4 regions of the Marichromatium purpuratum 984 genome follow, and region 4 is predicted to be linked to each of the others. Evidence: predicted binding sites of a transcription regulator. Region 4 holds the regulator's gene; each other region holds the start of a gene.
What was found. The regulator sigma-54, encoded in region 4, starts transcription at its own class of promoters, with help from an activator protein. The targets are predictions, from matches to a motif close to TGGCANGNTNCNTGCTT.
Positions count from the first base shown of each region.

Region 1: a site for sigma-54 is predicted at 1,675-1,691, ahead of MARPU_RS08940 (ammonium transporter). Genes of this name have one in related genera too.
Region 2: a site for sigma-54 is predicted at 3,223-3,239, ahead of MARPU_RS00475 (TorF family putative porin). Genes of this name have one in related genera too.
Region 3: a site for sigma-54 is predicted at 2,637-2,653, ahead of MARPU_RS02495 (PEP-CTERM sorting domain-containing protein). Genes of this name have one in related genera too.

Region 1 covers NZ_CP007031.1:2,026,421-2,030,957, forward strand. The annotation lists gene MARPU_RS08935 (DUF3050 domain-containing protein) at 1-463, shown strand, start outside; gene MARPU_RS08940 (ammonium transporter) at 426-1,631, opposite strand; gene MARPU_RS08945 (methyl-accepting chemotaxis protein) at 2,001-3,677, shown strand; gene MARPU_RS08950 (PqiC family protein) at 3,665-4,291, opposite strand; gene MARPU_RS08955 (PqiB family protein) at 4,288-4,537, opposite strand, start outside.
Region 2 covers NZ_CP007031.1:96,576-101,112, forward strand. The annotation lists gene MARPU_RS00460 (ammonium transporter) at 1-545, opposite strand, end outside; gene MARPU_RS00465 (ammonium transporter) at 638-1,945, opposite strand; gene MARPU_RS00470 (P-II family nitrogen regulator) at 1,981-2,319, opposite strand; gene MARPU_RS00475 (TorF family putative porin) at 2,393-3,115, opposite strand; gene ubiK (ubiquinone biosynthesis accessory factor UbiK) at 3,532-3,798, shown strand; gene MARPU_RS00485 (YifB family Mg chelatase-like AAA ATPase) at 3,817-4,537, shown strand, end outside.
Region 3 covers NZ_CP007031.1:537,551-542,087, forward strand. The annotation lists gene MARPU_RS02485 (Do family serine endopeptidase) at 1-667, opposite strand, end outside; gene MARPU_RS02490 (Hsp20 family protein) at 807-1,280, opposite strand; gene MARPU_RS02495 (PEP-CTERM sorting domain-containing protein) at 1,573-2,487, opposite strand; gene mobA (molybdenum cofactor guanylyltransferase MobA) at 2,828-3,466, opposite strand; gene MARPU_RS02505 (diguanylate cyclase) at 3,600-4,537, shown strand, end outside.
Region 4 covers NZ_CP007031.1:363,880-368,416, reverse strand. The annotation lists gene lptC (LPS export ABC transporter periplasmic protein LptC) at 1-439, shown strand, start outside; gene lptA (lipopolysaccharide transport periplasmic protein LptA) at 436-924, shown strand; gene lptB (LPS export ABC transporter ATP-binding protein) at 938-1,663, shown strand; gene MARPU_RS01670 (RNA polymerase factor sigma-54) at 1,845-3,317, shown strand; gene hpf (ribosome hibernation-promoting factor, HPF/YfiA family) at 3,353-3,700, shown strand; gene MARPU_RS01660 (PTS sugar transporter subunit IIA) at 3,989-4,447, shown strand; gene hprK (HPr(Ser) kinase/phosphatase) at 4,467-4,537, shown strand, end outside.

The sequences.
Region 1 (4,537 bases), 1.7 Mb from region 4:
CCGCTTCGTCGCGCGACTCGCCCGCGAGCCGCTCGACGCGCTGCTCTACGACCCCGAGCTGGTGCCGCTGCCGGCGCGCTACTTCACCGAGACCACCTTCGGCTTCATCCGCGAGGGCAAGCCGCACCTGGCCGCCGCCGCCCTCGCCCATGGCCGCGAGACGCTGATCCCGATGCTGTTCCGCCGACTGCTCGAGGACATGGCGATCACCCCGGAGCGGGCGCCGATCTTCCACGCCTACCTGCAACGCCACATCGAACTCGACAGCGACTTCCACGGCCCGCTGTCGATGCGCCTGCTCGAGGTGCTGTGCGATGACGACCCGCGCCGCATCGAGGAGGCCGAGACCGCCGCCGAGGAGGCGCTGTGCGCCCGTATCCGTCTCTGGGACGGGGTCTACGAGGCGCTCGGCGCGACACCGCCGCTCAGACCTCGCCGCGATTGTAGTCAGGCTGCGCGGTGATGCGGTGGATGCTGAGGTCGGCGCCGAGAGACTCCTCCTCGTCGCTCAGCCGGATGCCGAACAGCCCCTTGGCCATGCCGTAGACCAGCGCACCGCCGACGAAGGCGAACAGCGCCCCGGCGAGACTGCCGAGGGCCTGTGAGGCGAGGCTCACCCCGCCCAGACCACCGAGCAGCGGCAGACCGAAGATCCCCGCCGCAAGCCCGCCCCAGAGCCCGCAGAGCCCGTGCAGCGGCCACACCCCGAGGACGTCGTCGATGCGCCAGCGGTTCTGCGCCAGGGTGAAGGTGTAGACGAAGATCGCCCCGGCCACGGCGCCGGTTGCCAGGGCGCCGAGCGGGTGCATCAGGTCGGAGCCGGCGCACACCGCCACCAGCCCGGCGAGCGGCCCGTTGTGGAGAAAGCCCGGATCCTTGCGCCCGGCCAGCAGCGCCGCGAGGATGCCGCCGACCATCGCCATCAGCGAGTTGACCGCCACCAGCCCGCTCACCGCCTCCACGCTCTGCGCCGACATCACGTTGAAGCCGAACCAGCCGACGGTGAGGGTCCAGGCGCCGAGCGAGAGGAAGGGGATCGAGGACGGCGGGTGCGCGAGCATGGTGCCGTCGCGGCGATAGCGCCCCTGACGCGCGCCGAGCAGCAACACCGCAGCCAGGGCAAGCCAGCCGCCGAAACCGTGCACCACCACGGAGCCGGCGAAGTCGTGGAAGGGCGCACCGAGGTGCGTCTCGAGCCACGCCTGCACCCCGAGTGCACCATTCCAGACCACGCCCTCGAAGCTCGGATAGAGCAAGCCGACGACGAGAAAGGAGGCGAGCAGCTGCGGATAGAAGCGCGCGCGCTCGGCGATGCCGCCGGAGACGATCGCCGGGATCGCCGCAGCGAAGGTCAGCAGGAAGAAAAAGCGCATCAGCTCGTAGCCGTTCTTCTCCTGCAGCACCTCGGCGCCGCTGAAGAAGTCGATGCCATAGGCGAGGCTGTAGCCGATGAAGAAATAGGCGATGGTCGAGACCGCGAAATCGGCCATGATCTTGGCCAGCGCATTGACCTGGTTCTTGGCACGGACGGTCCCGACCTCGAGAAAGGCGAAGCCGGCGTGCATGGCCAGCACCATCACCGCACCGACGAGTAGAAAGAGCACATCCGTGCCCGCCTGGGAAGGCTGCATCATGTCGAGGAAACCCCTTGGATCAATTCAGCGGGGGGCCATTAAGCACGATCCAGACCAACACCCAAGTGCCGCGCATCGGCGAGCGTCCTAAGCCGCTGAGGCACCAAGCGATCACGCCTCGCCCCCTCACGGTGCAAGCGCCCCGTCGAACACCCATGCCCCAATCGGCATCGCACCACGATGGAGCAATGCGACCAACCTCGCACTCTAAGGGGGCATTCGTGTTTAAGCGACGACAGGGGTACACGAAGCATCCACGGATACCGCTAGAATGCCCTCTAGAGAGCGGCGTCGGAGCAGGAGCGACGTCTATGCCACCACAACGAAAGACCGCGCACCAAGCGCGGCAGCATGAGACCACTCGATATGCGATTCTGGATGATCGGCATGACCCTGGGCGTCCTGTCCGGGCTTGGTGGATGCGCGCTCGCGCTAGCGAGCGGCGCCCTTTCGATGACCGTCCTCGGTGGACAACTGGTGCTCGCGCTCCTGCTCGGCGCGACCGCCTGGCTGCTCCTCGAACGCACCCTCGGTGCCGAACTCAGGGGCTTTGCCGATGTGCTCGCGCGCACCCGCGCCGACGGTGACCTCGCCCGCCGCGCCACGGTCTCGACCAGCCCCGCCGGTCACTGCGCCCGGCACTACAACACCCTGATCGAGAGCTTCCAGGGGATCATCGGCAAGGTCCTCTACGACGCCCAGCGACTCGCCGAAGCGGCCGACACCCTCGCCGCCAACGCCCGCGCCCTGGCCGACGACTCGGCGGCACAGGGCGAGGCCTCGGCGCGCATGGCTCAGACCATCGGCGAGATGAGCGCCGGGGTCGAAGTGGTGGCCGAACACGCCCGCGACTCGGCCAGCGACGCCGAGGAGGCGCGCACGCTGTCGCAACACGGCAGCCACATCGTCTCCGAGGCCGCCGCCGAGATCGCCCGCATCGCCGACTCGGTCGGACGCTCGGCGCAACTGATCGCCGCGCTCGGCGAACGCTCCGAAGAGATCGGCGGGATCGTGCGCACCATTCGCGAGATCGCCGACCAGACCAACCTGCTCGCGCTCAATGCCGCGATCGAGGCAGCGCGCGCCGGCGAGGCCGGACGCGGCTTCGCGGTGGTCGCCGACGAGGTGCGCAAGCTCGCCGAGCGCACCGCGAAGGCCACCACCGAGATCGGCGAGGTGATCACCACCATCCAGACCGAGACCCGCGAGGCGGTCGCGGCGATCGGCGCCGGCAGCGATCAGGCGCAGTCCGGGAGCGATCTCGCCACTCAGGCGGCCAGCGCGCTGACCGGGATCGACCAGGGCGCGGCACGCAGCCTCGAGCGCATCGCCGGCATCGCCGCCGAGATCGCTCAGCAGGGCAACGAGGCCCAGCGCGTCAGTCACCATGTGCAGGAGATCAGCGAGATGGCCGAACGCAACGCCGAGGGCGCTGCGGCGACACTGCGGGAGGTCCAGGCGCTCGAGGGGCTGGCGACCAATCTGCACGAGATCAGCAAGGTCTTCCGGCTCGGCGCCGCCGGCGAGCAGGCCACCCGGACCCATCAGCAGATGCCCGAGCTGGCGCAGCGGCTCGCGCGCGCGATCGGCGCCCAGCTCGAACGCGCGGTGGACAGTGGCGAGATCAGCGAACGCAACCTGTTCGAGAGCGACTACCGGCCGATCCCCGACACCGAGCCGAAGAAATACAGCACCGACTTCGACCGGCTCACCGACCGGCTCTTCCCGCCGCTCCAGGAGCCGGTCCTCAAGGCCAACGCCCACGTCGCCTATGCCATCGGCTGCGACCGCACCGGCTATGTGCCGACCCACAACCAGCGCTTCTCCCAGCCGCTGACCGGCGATCGCGATCACGACCTGCTGCACAACCGCACCAAGCGCATCTTCGAGGACCCGGTCGGGCGCCAGTGCGGCGCCCACGAGCTGCCCTTCCTGATCCAGACCTACCGCCGCGACACCGGCGAGATCATGCACGACATCTCCGCGCCGGTGTACGTGCGCGGACGCCACTGGGGCGGTTTTCGCATCGGCTACCGCGCCTGATCGGCGGTCTCGGGCGGGATCGGCGGCAGCGCCGCGAGCGCGACGGCGACCTCGGCACTGAAGCGCGCGAGCAACTGATCGAGGGCGGCGACCAGGGCACGGCTGTCGCCGGGCGCGGCTACCGGCTGACGATCGTCGCTCTCGCGCACCAGCAGGGTGCGCCGACCCGCGCCGTCGCGCACCACCCAGCGCACCTTGAGCCGAGCGCTGCCGTCGTCGTCCCCCTCGAAGGCGAGCAGCTCGGCGCCGACCCGCAGATCGACCCCATAGCGCAGCTCGCCCTCGAGCAGCCGTACCCGCTCGCTACCGAGCGCGCGCGCCAGGTTCTCGCTCCACACCCGCAGGAAGTCGTCGCGCAGCGAGCCGCCCCAGCGCTCGAACTCGTCGATACGCAGCCGGTTGCCCGACTCGCGGGTGACGAGCTGGGCGCGATCGAGATACTCCGGCAGCATCAGCGGCCCGACCCCGACGGCGAGCCCCGGGGCGCGCGCCTCGGGGGGTGCCACCGCCACCGCACTCAGCGCATAGAACCGTGCCGGCGGCGAGCTGGCGCACCCCGCACTCACCGCCGCCACCAGCGCGACTGTGGCCAATCGCCATCGGCGCTGCGTCATCGTAGACCTCCCTTGCCCTGGATCAGGGCCTCCGGATGCCGCTCCAGATAATCGGCCAGGTCGCGCACCGCGCGCGCCGCCTCGGCCGTCTCCCGCAGCATGGTTCTGAACTCGCGTGTCGTCGCCGCCTCGGGGTCGAGCATCGCCCCGGCATGAGCGAAGGTCGCACGCGCCTCCTCCAGGGTACCGCGCAGCGCCGGGGCGACCTCGCCGTCGAGCTGCTCGGCGAGCCCGCGCAGACTCGCC
Region 2 (4,537 bases), 270 kb from region 4:
GCGGCGGCGCCGCACAGGTGCACCAGGCCGGAGCCGGCGAAGTCGTTGAAACCGACCGCCTCGAGCCAGCCGCCGCCCCACTTCCAGTAGCCCTGGATGGGGTAGATCACGGCGGTCATGACGGTGGCAAAGAGCAGGAAGGACCACAGTTTCATGCGCTCGGCCACCGCGCCCGAGACGATCGACATGGCGGTGGCGACGAACACCACCTGGAAGAAGAAGTCGGACATGCGGGCGTGGTTGAGGCCCTCGGCGGTGATGGTCGCGGCGTCGTGGTCACCACCGAACAGGAAACCCCAGTCGAGACCGGGGACGAAGCCGTTGCCCGCCGTCGGGTACATGAGGTCGTAGCCGATCACCATGTAGGTGGTGCTGGCGATGGCGAACAGGGCGATGTTCTTGGTGAGGATCTCGGCGGTGTTCTTGGCGCGGACCAGCCCGGCCTCGAGCATGGCGAAACCGGCGGCCATCCACATCACCAGGGCGCCGGTGACGAGGAAGTAGAAGGTGTCCAGGGCATAGACGAGCTGCGTGGTGGATTCCACGGAAGGGACCTCCGAATCGGACTGGGCGCGACGCCCGGGCGCCGCGCAGGGAGCGGGGCGAGCGGCCGGAGCCGCTCGCCGTGGTGGCGGGGTCAGAGGATATAGCCGCGCTCGTCGTGCAGCGAGAGGTCGAGACCCTCGGTCTCCTGCTCCTCGTCGACGCGCAGCCCGATGGTGGCCTTGAGTCCGAGCAGCAGCAGCAGGCTGACGATACCGCCGTAGACCAGGGTGGCGATCACCGAGACGAACTGGATCCACACCTGGGCGCCGATGCCGTCGACGCCGTCGGCCAGGCCCGCGCCGCCGAGCGCCGGGGCGGCGAACACGCCGGTGAGCAGGGCACCGACGATACCGGCGACGCCGTGCACGCCCCAGACGTCGAGCGAGTCGTCATAGCCGAGCCAGTGCTTGACCTTGGTCGAGGCGATGAAGGCGAAGATCGCGCCGCTGAAGCCGATGACGATCGCGCCCATCGGGCCGGCGGTGCCCGAGGCCGGGGTGATGGCCACCAGACCGGCGACCGCGCCGGTGGCGATGCCGAGCACCGAGGGTTTGCCGTGGCTGATCCACTCGGCGAACATCCAGGTCAGCGCCGCGGTGGCGGTGGCCAGCTGGGTGACGGTGAGCGCCATTGCCGCGGTGGAGTCGGCGGCGAGTTCGGAGCCGGCGTTGAAGCCGAACCAGCCGACCCACAGCATCGCCGCGCCCATCACCGTCAGCCCGAGGTTGTGCGGCGGCATCGCCGTGGTCGGGTAGCCCTTGCGCTTGCCGAGCACGATGGCGGCCACCAGCGCGGCGATACCGGCATTGATGTGCACCACGGTGCCGCCGGCGAAGTCGAGCGCGCCCATCTCGCCGATCCAGCCGCCACCCCAGACCCAGTGGGCGATGGGGATGTAGACCAGGGTCAGCCACAGTGCCATGAAGATCAGCATCGCCGAGAACTTCATGCGTTCGGCGAAGGCGCCGACCATCAGCGCCGGGGTGATGATGGCGAAGGTCATCTGGAAGGTCATGAACAGCGACTCGGGGATGCTCCCGGAGAGGGTGTCGACCTGCAGTCCGGCGAGGAACAGCCGCTCGAGGCCGCCGATCCAGGCGTTGTTGGCACCGCCGTCGGTGAACGCCAGGCTGTAGCCGTAGACGGCCCACAAGAGACTCATCAGACAGGCGATGGCGAAGCACTGCATCAGCACCGAGAGCACGTTCTTGGCACGCACCAGACCGGCGTAGAACAGCGACAGGCCGGGCAGGGTCATGAACAGCACCAGCGCGGTGGCAGTCAGCATCCAGGCGGTGTCGCCGGCGCTTAGCGCGGCGTCGTCCTGGCCCCAGGCGAGCAGGGGCGAGAGCAGCAGCGCGACCAGCAGGGGCGCGCGCAGGGTCGTCGAATGTCGCATCGGATTCACCGTTACATCTCCTAGCACTGCCTGGCTCAAAGCGCGTCCGGACCGGTCTCGCCGGTGCGGATACGGGTGACCTGGTCGAGGTCGAACACGAAGATCTTGCCGTCGCCGATCTTGCCGGTGCGGGCGGCGGTGCTGATCGCCTCGACCACCTTGTCGACCATGCCGTCGTCGACGGCGATCTCGAGCTTGATCTTGGGGAGGAAGTCGACCACGTATTCGGCGCCGCGGTAGAGTTCGGTGTGGCCCTTCTGGCGACCGAAGCCCTTGACCTCGATCACGGTGATGCCGGAGACCCCGATGTCGCCGAGCGCCTCGCGCACGTCGTCGAGCTTGAAGGGTTTGATGACGGCTGCAACAAGTTTCATCGCGAATGAACTCCTGTGAGGACCGGAATCCCTGCTCCGGTCCGGGGTTGGGGGCGAGCGCGTGTGGCGTTGCTCAGAACTCCTTGTTCCAGCCCACCCAGACCTTGGGGTCGTCGTCGTAGGTGTCGCGACCGACCTGGTCGTAGTTCAGGCTGAAGGTGCCGAAGTCGCCGGCCTCGCGGCTGATCGAGGCGCCCCAGTGGCCGTAGTCGTTGCCGCCGTCGTTGTACTCGAAGTCGGTGTAGCCGCCGTAGACGGTCAGGCCGAGGTCGAAGGGCAGGGTGAAGTCGAGGCTGGCGTGGTAGTAGAGATCGCCCTGGATGTAGAGCGCCTCGTCGTTGTTCACCCCCGGAGCGCCGTCGGCCTGACCGTAGACGGTGTAGGCAATGCCGGCGGTGAGCCAGCGGTAGCTGAGGCTGGCGGCGAGTTCGGCGAAGTCGCTGTCGCGACCGTCGGGGTAGGCGTAGTAGACGGCACCGAGGTCGTAGCCGAGTTCGTCGGTGATGTTGCCGGCAAAGCCGAGATAGGCGTCGAGCTCGTAGCTGGTGTTGTCGCCGAAGTCGACGTTGGAGGCCCAGGTGCCGGCGTAGAAGCCGCTCTCGTGGGCGTAGTCGAGTCCGCCCTGGACGGCGGCCTGGTCATCGGTCTGGCTCTGGCCGCGCCAGATGTAGTTGCTGACCACGCCGATGTTGGCGCTCACCGAGTGCGGGCCCTCGGCACTCGCGCCCTGCCAGGGCATGAGCGCCGCGCTCAGTGCGGTGGCGGTCAGGATGGCGCCGATGCGTGCTTGCTGCATTGACTGATACCTCTGTTTGCTTGCGTTGGGTCGTGGCGGTTGCCGTCCATGTGCGCCGCAGTCGGCTGTTGGGTCGAGCCGGGGACGCGAAAACGTTCAGTGGACATCAGCACATCGCGTGCCAGTTGCCGTTTGAGGCGTGTTGGAGACGCTTTTCGGCATCATGTGCCAAAGTGGCAACAGAAGAGTGCACCGGATTGGTGCCGGTTGGGTGTCGGCGGTCAGATTAGCGCACCAAAAGAAGGCGGCACAGCACCGTCGATCGGCGCAGACGGCACCGTGCGACACACCTATAATGTGGGCCCAAGGGCGCCTCTGCGCGGTTCTTGTCGTCGTCCCGCGAAGCGGTCGGCGGCCTCGTCCAACCCCACCCACAGCGCGCGCGGACCGGTGTGTTCGCGCCGAAGGAATCGATCATGCTAGATCCCAAGCAACTCGACGACCTGGCCCAGCGGTTCGCCGCGAACATGCCCAAAGGCCTGCAGATGTTGCAGGAAGACATCAATCGCAACGTCAAGGCCTCGCTCGAATCCGGGCTCTCCAGGCTCGATCTGGTGACCCGCGAGGAGTTCGACGTGCAGTCGGCGGTACTCGCGCGTACCCGTGAGAAGGTGATGGCGCTCGAGGCCCAGGTCGCGGCGCTCGAGCAGGCGCTCGGCGCGCGTCGGTCGAACGCCGACTGACCCGGTCGCGATCCGGCGTTGGCGCTCTGCACCCTGCACAGCCGCGCCTGCGTGGGCATCTCGGCCCCGGCGGTCACCGTCGAGGTCCATCTCTCCTCGGGACTGCCGGCGTTGTCGTTGGTGGGGTTGCCCGAGGCTGCGGTGCGCGAGAGCAAGGAGCGGGTACGCGGAGCGCTGCTCAATGCCCGCTTCCGCTTCCCCGACGGTCGCCTGACCATCAATCTCGCTCCCGCCGACCTGCCCAAGGAAGGCGGGCGCTTCGACCTGCCGATCGCGCTCGGTATCCTCGGTGCCTCGGGACAGCTCGGTGCCGCCGGGCTCGATGACTGCGAGTGTCTCGGCGAGCTGGCGCTCTCCGGCGCGCTGCGCCCGGTCACCGGGGTGATCCCCGCGGCGCTGGCCGCGCGCGCGGCTGGACGCACCCTGATCCTGCCGCGCGCCAATGCCGAGGAGGCGGCGCTGGTCGGCGGGCTCGAGCTGCTCCCGGCCGAGCATCTCGGCGAGGTCTGTGAGCATCTCGCCGGGGTGCGTGCGCTGAGGCCGCACCCGCAGGGGGGCGAGATCGTCACCGCGCCGACTGGCGCCGATCTCCGCGAGGTGCGCGGTCAGGCGCAGGCCAAGCGGGCGCTTGAGGTCGCCGCCGCCGGCGGCCACAGCCTGCTGCTGATCGGCCCGCCGGGCAGCGGCAAGTCGATGCTGGCGAGCCGGCTGCCGGGGTTGTTGCCGCCGTTGAGCGAGG
Region 3 (4,537 bases), 170 kb from region 4:
TCAGCTCGCCACGCAGGTTGACCAGGGGGCCGCCGGAGTTGCCGGGGTTGATCGAGGCGTCGGTCTGGATGAAGTTCTCGTAGCCCTCGATGCCGAGCCCGGAGCGCCCCAGCCCGCTGACGATCCCCGAGGTCACCGTCTGGCGCAGCCCGAAGGGATTGCCGATGGCGACCACGAAATCGCCGACGGCGAGTGCGTCGGCGGCAGCGAAGGGCAGGGCGCTGAGCCCCTCGGCGGGGATCTGCAGCACCGCGATGTCGGTCTCGGGGTCGGTGCCGATCAGGCTGGCCTCGAGCGCGCGCCCGTCCTGCAGGGTGACGCGGATCTGGTCGGCCTTGTCGATGACGTGATGGTTGGTCAGCACCAGTCCGCAGCGGGCGTCGACGATCACCCCCGAGCCGAGACTGTTGCTCTCGCGCTTGCGTTCGCGCGGCAGGTCGAAGAAGCGACGGAAGAAGGGGTCGCGCAGCAGCGGGTGGTCGGCGGTCTCGATCGCGGTGACGGTGGAGATGTTGACCACCGCCGGCAGCACCCGTTCGAGCATCGGCGCCAGGCTCGGCAGCGGTTGGCCGTCGACGGCCAGCGGGAGCGCGGCCTGGGGGAGCGGCGCGGTGCAGAGCAGCGCGAGCGCGAGCGTGAGACGGGGGAGTACGGAGAAGCGCCTCATCGGTTGTCTCGATACTCTTGGAATACACGAAACGAGTGACATATCCGGTCGGGCCGGACAGGTCCCGAGCATGCGGCACGGACCGGGCGTGCGCCCGGCCCGTGGTGCGACCGATGGTCCGGGAGGACCGTCACCGGTCTCAGGCGGCCTCGACCTTGCCGGTCCCCTGGTCGGCGAGGTAGTGCTCGCCGTCGGCGCCGCGGATGGCGATCTTGCGCGGCTTCATCGCCTCGGGGATCTCACGGCGCAGCTCGATGTGCAGCAGGCCGTTCTCCAGTCGCGCATCCAGCACCCGGACGTACTCGGCGAGCTGGAACTTGCGCTCGAAGCTGCGGTTGGCGATCCCGCGATAGAGATACTCGCCGGGCTCCTCGGCCTGCTCCGGTCGCGAGCCCGAGACGGTGAGGATGTTCTCCTTGACCTCGAGCCCGAGGTCCTGCTCGGAGAAGCCGGCCACCGCCATGGTGATGCGGTAGTCGTTCTCGCCGCGCCGCTCGATGTTGTAGGGGGGATAGCCGCCGGGCTCGGTGTGATAGGCGTTCTCGAGCGCGGAGGTCATGCGATCGAAGCCGATCATGGAACGCAGCAGCGGGGAGAAGTCGATGGTCGTCATGTGCATATCCTCTTCATTGAGCAATATGGGAGCGAGCGTTCCGTGGAACCGCCCGGTTTCAGTCTGCGGACCTCTGATGAGCGCCCGCATTATGTAAATTAGGGGTGGCGACAAGGGATGTCAAGAGGGGGATGGGGGGTTTTTATGTCAAGTCGATCGCTCGGCCTCGGCACCCTTAGCTGGGGACTGATGCGCGGGTTGCAAGATGGGTGTGGAGGTCAGGGAAGGTGAGGGAGGCTGCTGCTGGGACGCGCGCCGGACTGCCCGGGGCGGGCGGCGCGCGGCGACGGGCTCAGCGGTGAGGATTGCGGCGCTTGCTGGTTGCAACCAGACCGAGTGCGCCCACTGCTGCGAGCAGCAGGGTTCCCGGCAGGGGGACGGTTGCCGGGGTAGAGACCTGTTGCTGGATTTCGGTGGCCTTGATGTTGACGAAGGCGGTACTGAAGGAGTCGGCCATCAGGCCGCCGGCACGCAGCTGGTTGAGATCCCAGGCCGCGCCCTTGGTGGCGAGCGCGAGATCGACATAGTCGGCGATGGTGGTGCCGTCGCCGCTCGATGCCGAAGCGCCGCTAAGCGTGGTGAAGCCGCCGTTACCGTCGGCCTGGTAACCGGTACCCTGACTATCGAGACCGAGCAGGTCGTCGATGCCCTGGGAGCCGAACTCGGCATTGACGACGACATTGAGCATGGCGTCGACACTGTTGAGGTCGCCGAGGATGCTGTTGTAGTCGAGCGTGTTGTTGGTGTTGTCGCGATCCTCGTCGGTGATCAGGATGACGTTGAGCGCGGCGTCCTTGCGTGGTGTGTAATGGTCGAGGAAGTAGTCGATGGCCGAATAGCCGTCCTCCCTGCTGCCCGAGGCCACCAGGTTGCCGGTGGCCGAGCCGAAGGTGCCGGCCGACATCCAGGTATCGTTCTCGCGCGCCTGGTCATCGATGCCCACCCCGCCGGTCTGTCCCGAGTAACGGGAGCCGAATCCGATCAGCGCATAGCGGTTGTTGCCGTCGGTGCCGTCACCGATGCCGTGGGTAACGAGCTGATTCTCGAGCGAGCTGATGGCACTTGGCAGCCAGGCCTGTTCTCCCCCCATTGAACCCGACTCGTCGATGATGATGGCGACATCGGCGATCTTGCCGGCTTGTGCCAGGCCGCTCATGCCAAGCCCGGCCAGCAAGGCGAGGCTCAGCAGTTTGGGTGTGTACTGCATCGTGCGTTACTCCATGTTCCGTTTCTTTTGTTTATCGATTCCGCGACCCCTGAGATCTGCTGGACAGCTGCGCGCGTTGGAATCCGTTGGAATCCAGGTCTTGCAACAGGCGTTTCGGCCGGGGATCCGTCAGCGGGTCATGGTCGATGAAGCAGGAACCGTGCCTTTTGGTATGGCTTGTTATGTTTGTTTTGGATCAATTGCTTATAGGTGACCGGTCTAAGATTGATAGGGAAGTGTCAAATAACTCGACGCCCTGCGTGTTACACGAGGCGGGATTGGCGGCCTGGGTTGTAGTGAAATCAAGCGGATAGATTGAGGTTGGTGGTGTCGAGCGTTGTTACAGGGGGGGTGATGGCGAGTCGAGGTCTTTGCTGGTCAAGAGCTTGAGTTCGGCGTGACGGCGCTGCTCGGGGGTATTGAGGTTGAGATCGGGCCAGGTGGAGGCATTGTAGAAGGCGTGTGCAAGGCGATACCGCGTCAGCCATGTCCACAATCGACGTTCTCCGTCGGCGAGGTAGTCCGCCAGGTCGGGGGCCAGCGCGGTTGGCAGCAACGCATGCAGTGGTTGGGGGCGTTCGCCGTCATGCGCGCAGGCAATGACGCCACCCTGTTCGTTCAGCGCGGCGCGTAGCCGCGCGAGCAGGTCGCGAGGCGGGGTGGGGTCGTCACAGGGCAGGGTGAGGATCCAGCCGGTTGGTGCCGCGCGCAGTGCGCCGAGAATGCCAGCGAGCGGTCCCGGGTAGTCGGGTAGGGGATCGCGAATCACCGGGTAACCGTAGTCTGAGTAGCGTGCGAGGTTGCGATTGGCGCTGATCAGTATGTTGTCGACCTGGGGGCGCAGGGCCGCCAGTACCCACTCGATCAGCGGTCGTCCGGCGACCGCAACCAACCCCTTGTCCATACCGTCCATGCGCCTGGCGCGCCCACCGGCGAGAATGACGCCGGTGATTGCGTCATGAGCGTGGAGTGGATGCATCCTGTCGACTCTCGGTGGTCTGGTGGGCGGTCCCGTGGTCGGTGCTCCGGACGACAATCGTGAGGTGATCATGACCAGCAGCCGATCAGCCGCGGATCGCCCTCGAAGTCCCTGGTTGCCGATAGCGGGCCTGATGGTGGCCGTGCTGCTGATCGCCCCGGCCCCAGCCCCGGCGCGCGAATCGTCGGTGACGTTGCAACTGAAGTGGCGCCATCAGTTCCAGTTCGCCGGCTATTACATGGCCGAGCGCCTCGGATTCTATCGTGACCACGGCATCGAGGTGCGCTTTCGCGAGGGTGGTCCCGAGACCGACGTGGTCACCGCCGTGGTTTCTGGCGAGGCCGAGTTCGGGATTGCCGCGAGTGATCTGCTGCTCGCCGCTCAGTATGCGCCGGTCGTTGCCCTGGCGCCGATCTTCCAACACTCGCCCTATGTGCTGCTGACCCTGGACGGGACGGCCGATCTGGCAATGCTCGATGGTGAACAGGTGATGCTCGATCGCGGTGCCGCCGAGATTCGCGCACTGTTGCTGAAGGTCGGGATTCCCACCGATGCGCTCACCATCCGCGACTACCGGGACGGGGTGGCGGCATTGCTCGCCGGTGAGGTCGGGGCGATCGCGGCCTATTCCACCACCGAGCCCTATTGGCTGCGCCGGGCCGGGGTCACTCCGCGGATGTTCTCGGCGCGCGATCATGGTATCGATCTCTATGGTGACATGTTGTTCACCAGCAAGGCACTGCTGCGCGATCATCCCACCCTGGTGCGTGATTTCGTCGCTGCCAGCCTGGCCGGCTGGAAGGCGGCGTTGCGCGATCCCGAGCAGGCGATCGCACTGATCCTGGCCGACTACAACACCCAGGGACTCGAGGCCGCGTTCTACCGCTTCGAGGCGGTCGAGACCCGACGGTTGATCCAGCCCGAGGTGATCGAGATCGGGCACGTCAATCCCGGTCGCTGGCGCCATATCGCCGAGGTCTACGCCGGGCTCGGCATGCTGCCGGAGGCGGTCTCGCTCGACGGTTTCGTCTATGACCCCGGGCCGGTCGAGATCGCTCCACGGGTGGTGCT
Region 4 (4,537 bases):
CACCGCGCTCGAGACCGACACCAGCGGCGCGCCGAGCCGACGCCTGAGCGCAACCGAGTTGCGTCAGTTCGTCGCCGAGGATCTCTCCGAGCTCGACCGCCCACACATGCAGCTGTTCCAGTCCGACGGACCGCCGTGGCGCGCGCGCGCCGAGCACGGGCTGGTGCTCGAGGGCGGCGCGGAGGTGCGGCTCACCGGCGACGTCCATCTCGAGCGCGACGCCACCGCCGAGGCCCCACCCGCGCACATCGAAACCGAACAGCTCAACGTCTGGCACCAGCGCGCCTATGCCCGTACCGACCTGCCGGTGCGGGTGGCCAGCGGCGAGGACTGGCTGAGCGCCACCGGCATGCAGCTGTGGTACGACGAGCCGGCGCGCGCCACCTTCCACGGTCGCACCCGGATGCTGCTCGCCCCGACCCAGGAGACCCAACCATGAGCCGTCCACTGCGCCTGCTGGCACTGTTGCTGTTGTTCGGCTGGAACCCGGCCAACGCGCTCGATGACGACCCCCAGCAACCGATGTATATCGAGGCCGACGACGTCGAGGTACGCGAGGCCGAGGGCACCAGCATCTATGTCGGCAACGTCGAGGTCACCCAGGGCAGCATGCGCCTGCACGCCGATCACATGACCGTCTATCACCGCGAGGACCGCCGCCCGCGCCAGATCATCGCCATCGGCACCCCGGCGCGCTTCCGTCAACTGCTCGAGGACGACCAGGGCGAGGTCCGCGCCTTCGCCAGACGCATGGAGTTCGACACCGACCGCGACGAGCTGGTGCTGATCGACGAGGCGGTACTGATCCAGGGCGAGGACCGCGTCGCCAGCGAGCGCATCGTCTACGACCGTGCCCGCGAACACTTCCGTGCCGGTGGCAGCGGTCGGGTGCGGATCACCATCACCCCCGAGGAGGAGTCATGACAGGGGTCGACGGATGAGCGTACTGCGCGCCGAACAGCTCAAGAAACGTTATCGCAGCCGCGAGGTCCTGCGGGGAGTGAGCGTCGAGGTCGAGGCCGGCGAGGTGGTCGGGCTGCTCGGCCCCAACGGCGCCGGCAAGACCACCTGCTTCTATCTCATCGTCGGGCTGATCCCGGCTGACCAGGGGCGCATCACCCTCGACGAGCACGACATCACGCTGATGCCAATGCATGCGCGCGCGCGCGCCGGACTGAGCTATCTGGCGCAGGAGCCCTCGGTGTTTCGCAAGCTCAGCGCGCGCGACAACATCCTCGCGATCCTCGAGACCCGCGGCGACCTCGACCGCGAGCAGCGCGAGCAGCGTTGCGAGCAGCTGCTCGAGGAGCTCGGCATCGCCCATATCGGCGAGTCGCTGGCACTCAGCCTCTCCGGCGGCGAGCGTCGGCGTCTCGAGATCGCCCGCGCGCTGGCCGTCGACCCCAAGGTGATGCTGCTCGACGAGCCCTTCGCCGGCGTCGACCCGATCGCCGTGGGCGACATCAAGGCGATCGTCTCGCACCTGCGCGAGCGCGGCATCGGCGTGTTGATCACCGATCACAACGTGCGCGAGACGCTCGACATCTGCGATCGCGGCTACATCATCAGTAATGGCGAGGTGATCGCCGCCGGTCGCCCCGACGAGCTGCTCGCCAACCAGCAGGTACGCGACGTCTATCTCGGTGCCGACTTCGCCATGTAGCATGTAGGCAGCAGCATCCGCGCCCCGCTGCTACATATTGGGGGTAAGATGAAGACCATCGCGTCCCGGCAGGGGACGCGCTTGACGTGACTCAGGCACCTTTGTTGCCACCCGACCTATAATCGTCATAGGACGGTCATCGACCCGGCATAGAGACAGACGCAAGACGCATCGGCGATCCATGAAGCAAACCATCCAGCTTCGCCTCGGCCAACACCTGACGATGACGCCCCAGCTGCAGCAGGCGATTCGCCTCCTGCAGCTGTCGACGCTCGAGCTGCAGAAGGAGATCCAGGAGGCGCTGGACTCCAACCTGATGCTCGAGGAGGCCGAGGAGGCCGACCGCTTCGCCGCCAACGGTGAGGACAGTGGCAATGGCGCACACGAGTCTCCGCCCAGCGATGAGCAGGGCAGCGCCGAGCGTGAGCTCCAGGGCGAGACCAACGAGATCCCCGATGAGCTCCCGGTCGACACCCAGTGGGCCGATGTCTACGACGGCTATCTACCGCCGAGCATCCAGGGCAGCGCCGAGAACGCCGACTTCGACCCCTTCCTCCACCAGAGCCGCCCCCAGACCCTGCACGATCACCTCATCTGGCAGCTCAACCTCATCCGACTGAGCGAGCGCGACGAGATGATCGCCGAGGCGGTGATCGACGCCATCGACGCGCGCGGCTATCTTCGGGCCGATCTCGACGAGCTGCTGGCCACCATCGGCGACGATCAGATCAGTCTCGAGGAGATCGCCACCATGGTGCACCGGGTGCAGTCGTTCGATCCCCCGGGGGTCGGCGCCCGCGATCTCGCCGAGTGCCTGCAGATCCAGCTGCGTCAGCTCCCCGCCGAGACCCCGCAGCGCGACCTCGCGCTGGCGATCTGTCGCGACGGCTTCGAGCACCTGCCGCGCAAGGACATCGCCGCGCTGATGCGCCGCTTCAAGCAGACCGAGCCCGAGATTCGTGGTGCACTCACGCTGATCTGCCAGCTCAACCCGCACCCCGGCGACTTGATCGCGCAGGAGCCCCCGGAGTACGTTGTACCCGACATCTTCGTGCGCAGACAGAATGGTCGCTGGTCGGTGGAACTCAACCCGGAATCCACACCCAAACTGAGGGTGAACGCGGACTACGCCAGACTGATCCGGCGCGCCGACACCAGCAGCGACAGCGTCACCATGCGCAACCACCTGCAGGAGGCGCGCTGGTTCATCAAGAGCCTGGCGAGCCGTAACGACACCGTGCTGCGGGTGGGCGCCAAGATCGTGGAGATGCAGCAGGCGTTCTTCGAGCACGGCGAGGAGGCGATGCGGCCGATGGTGCTGCGCGACGTCGCCGAGGCGCTCGAGCTGCACGAGTCGACCGTCTCCCGGGTCACCACGCAGAAATACATGCATACGCCGAGGGGCACCCTGGAGTTCAAGTACTTCTTCTCGTCCCACGTCAGCACCACTTCTGGTGGGGAGTGTTCATCAACGGCGATCCGCGCGCTCATTCGTAAGCTGATCGCCGCCGAACCCGCCAGAAAACCCTTGAGCGACAGCAAGATCGCGGCCGAACTGGCCGATCGCGGCATCCAGGTCGCGCGTCGAACCGTCGCCAAGTACCGCGAGGCCATGGGTATTCCAGCCTCGAACGAGCGCAAACGCCTGGCATGAGCAGGCTGTTTGGAACCCCTGTAAGGAGTCCAATGATGCAAATCAATCTGACGGGTCATCACGTCGACATCACCGAGGCACTGCGCGACTACGTCGACAGCAAATTCGCACGCCTGGCGCGTCACTTCGACCACGTCACCAATGCCCACGTCATTCTCAGTGTGGAAAAGCTCGACCAGAAGGCCGAGGCGACGCTACACATCAATGGTGGGAAGCTCTTCGCCGACTCCGTGCATGAAGACATGTATGCCGCGATCGACGGCCTGACCGACAAGCTCGATCGCCAGATCCTGCGCCACAAGGAGAAGAAGAACGACTATCGCAGCGCACCCGGCCCGAAGGCGGCCGATGCCGAGGCCGACGTCGAGGCCGATACCGAATAGCCCGGCAACGGCCTGATGGCCCATGCGTCGGCGGGGCGTCGGGGACACCCGACACCCGCCGGACCGACGCACCGACACCTCGAACGGATCCGTGACCGCGCCGTTCGGGGTGTTTTGCATTGAGACCCTGAGATCCGAGCCGATATCGACACCTGCCGGCTCCGACGACTCGAAGGACACCCAGACCCCATGACCACGACCACGCGCCCCGATCACCCGCCGGTATGGACACCGGACACCGTCGCCGCCCAGCGCCCCTGTCCCTGCGACCACCAGGAGCCTTGACCGATGTTCAGTCCAGACCTGATCAGCGAGGCCCGAGTCAGCTGCGGTGCCGAGATCGCCAGCAAGAAGCGGCTGCTCGAGACGCTCGCCGAGCTGCTGGCCAACGACCACCCCCGTCTCAACACCGAACTCGTCTTCGAGCGTCTGCTCGAGCGCGAGCGACTCGGCAGCACCGGACTCGGTCACGGTGTGGCGCTGCCGCACGCCCGCATCAAGGAGATCAACGAGGTGCTTGGGGCCTTCGTCAGCACCAGCACCGGGGTCGACTATGACGCGATCGACGGCGAGCCGGTCGATCTCGCCTTCGCCCTGCTGGTCCCGGAGAGCGCCACCGAGGAACACCTCCAGCTGCTCGCCCGGCTCGCCGGCATGTTCAGTGACCCGACCACCCGCGCCGCGCTGCGCGAAGCCCGCTCGGCGGCGACCGTGTTGCAACTGATCGAGACGAACGAGGCGCGCTAGCGCCACGCCGGCCTGGGCCATGCTCGACAGCCTCCAGTCACTCCTCGAACAGACCGGCCCGCGGCTGCAGCTGCGCTGGCTCAACGGCGA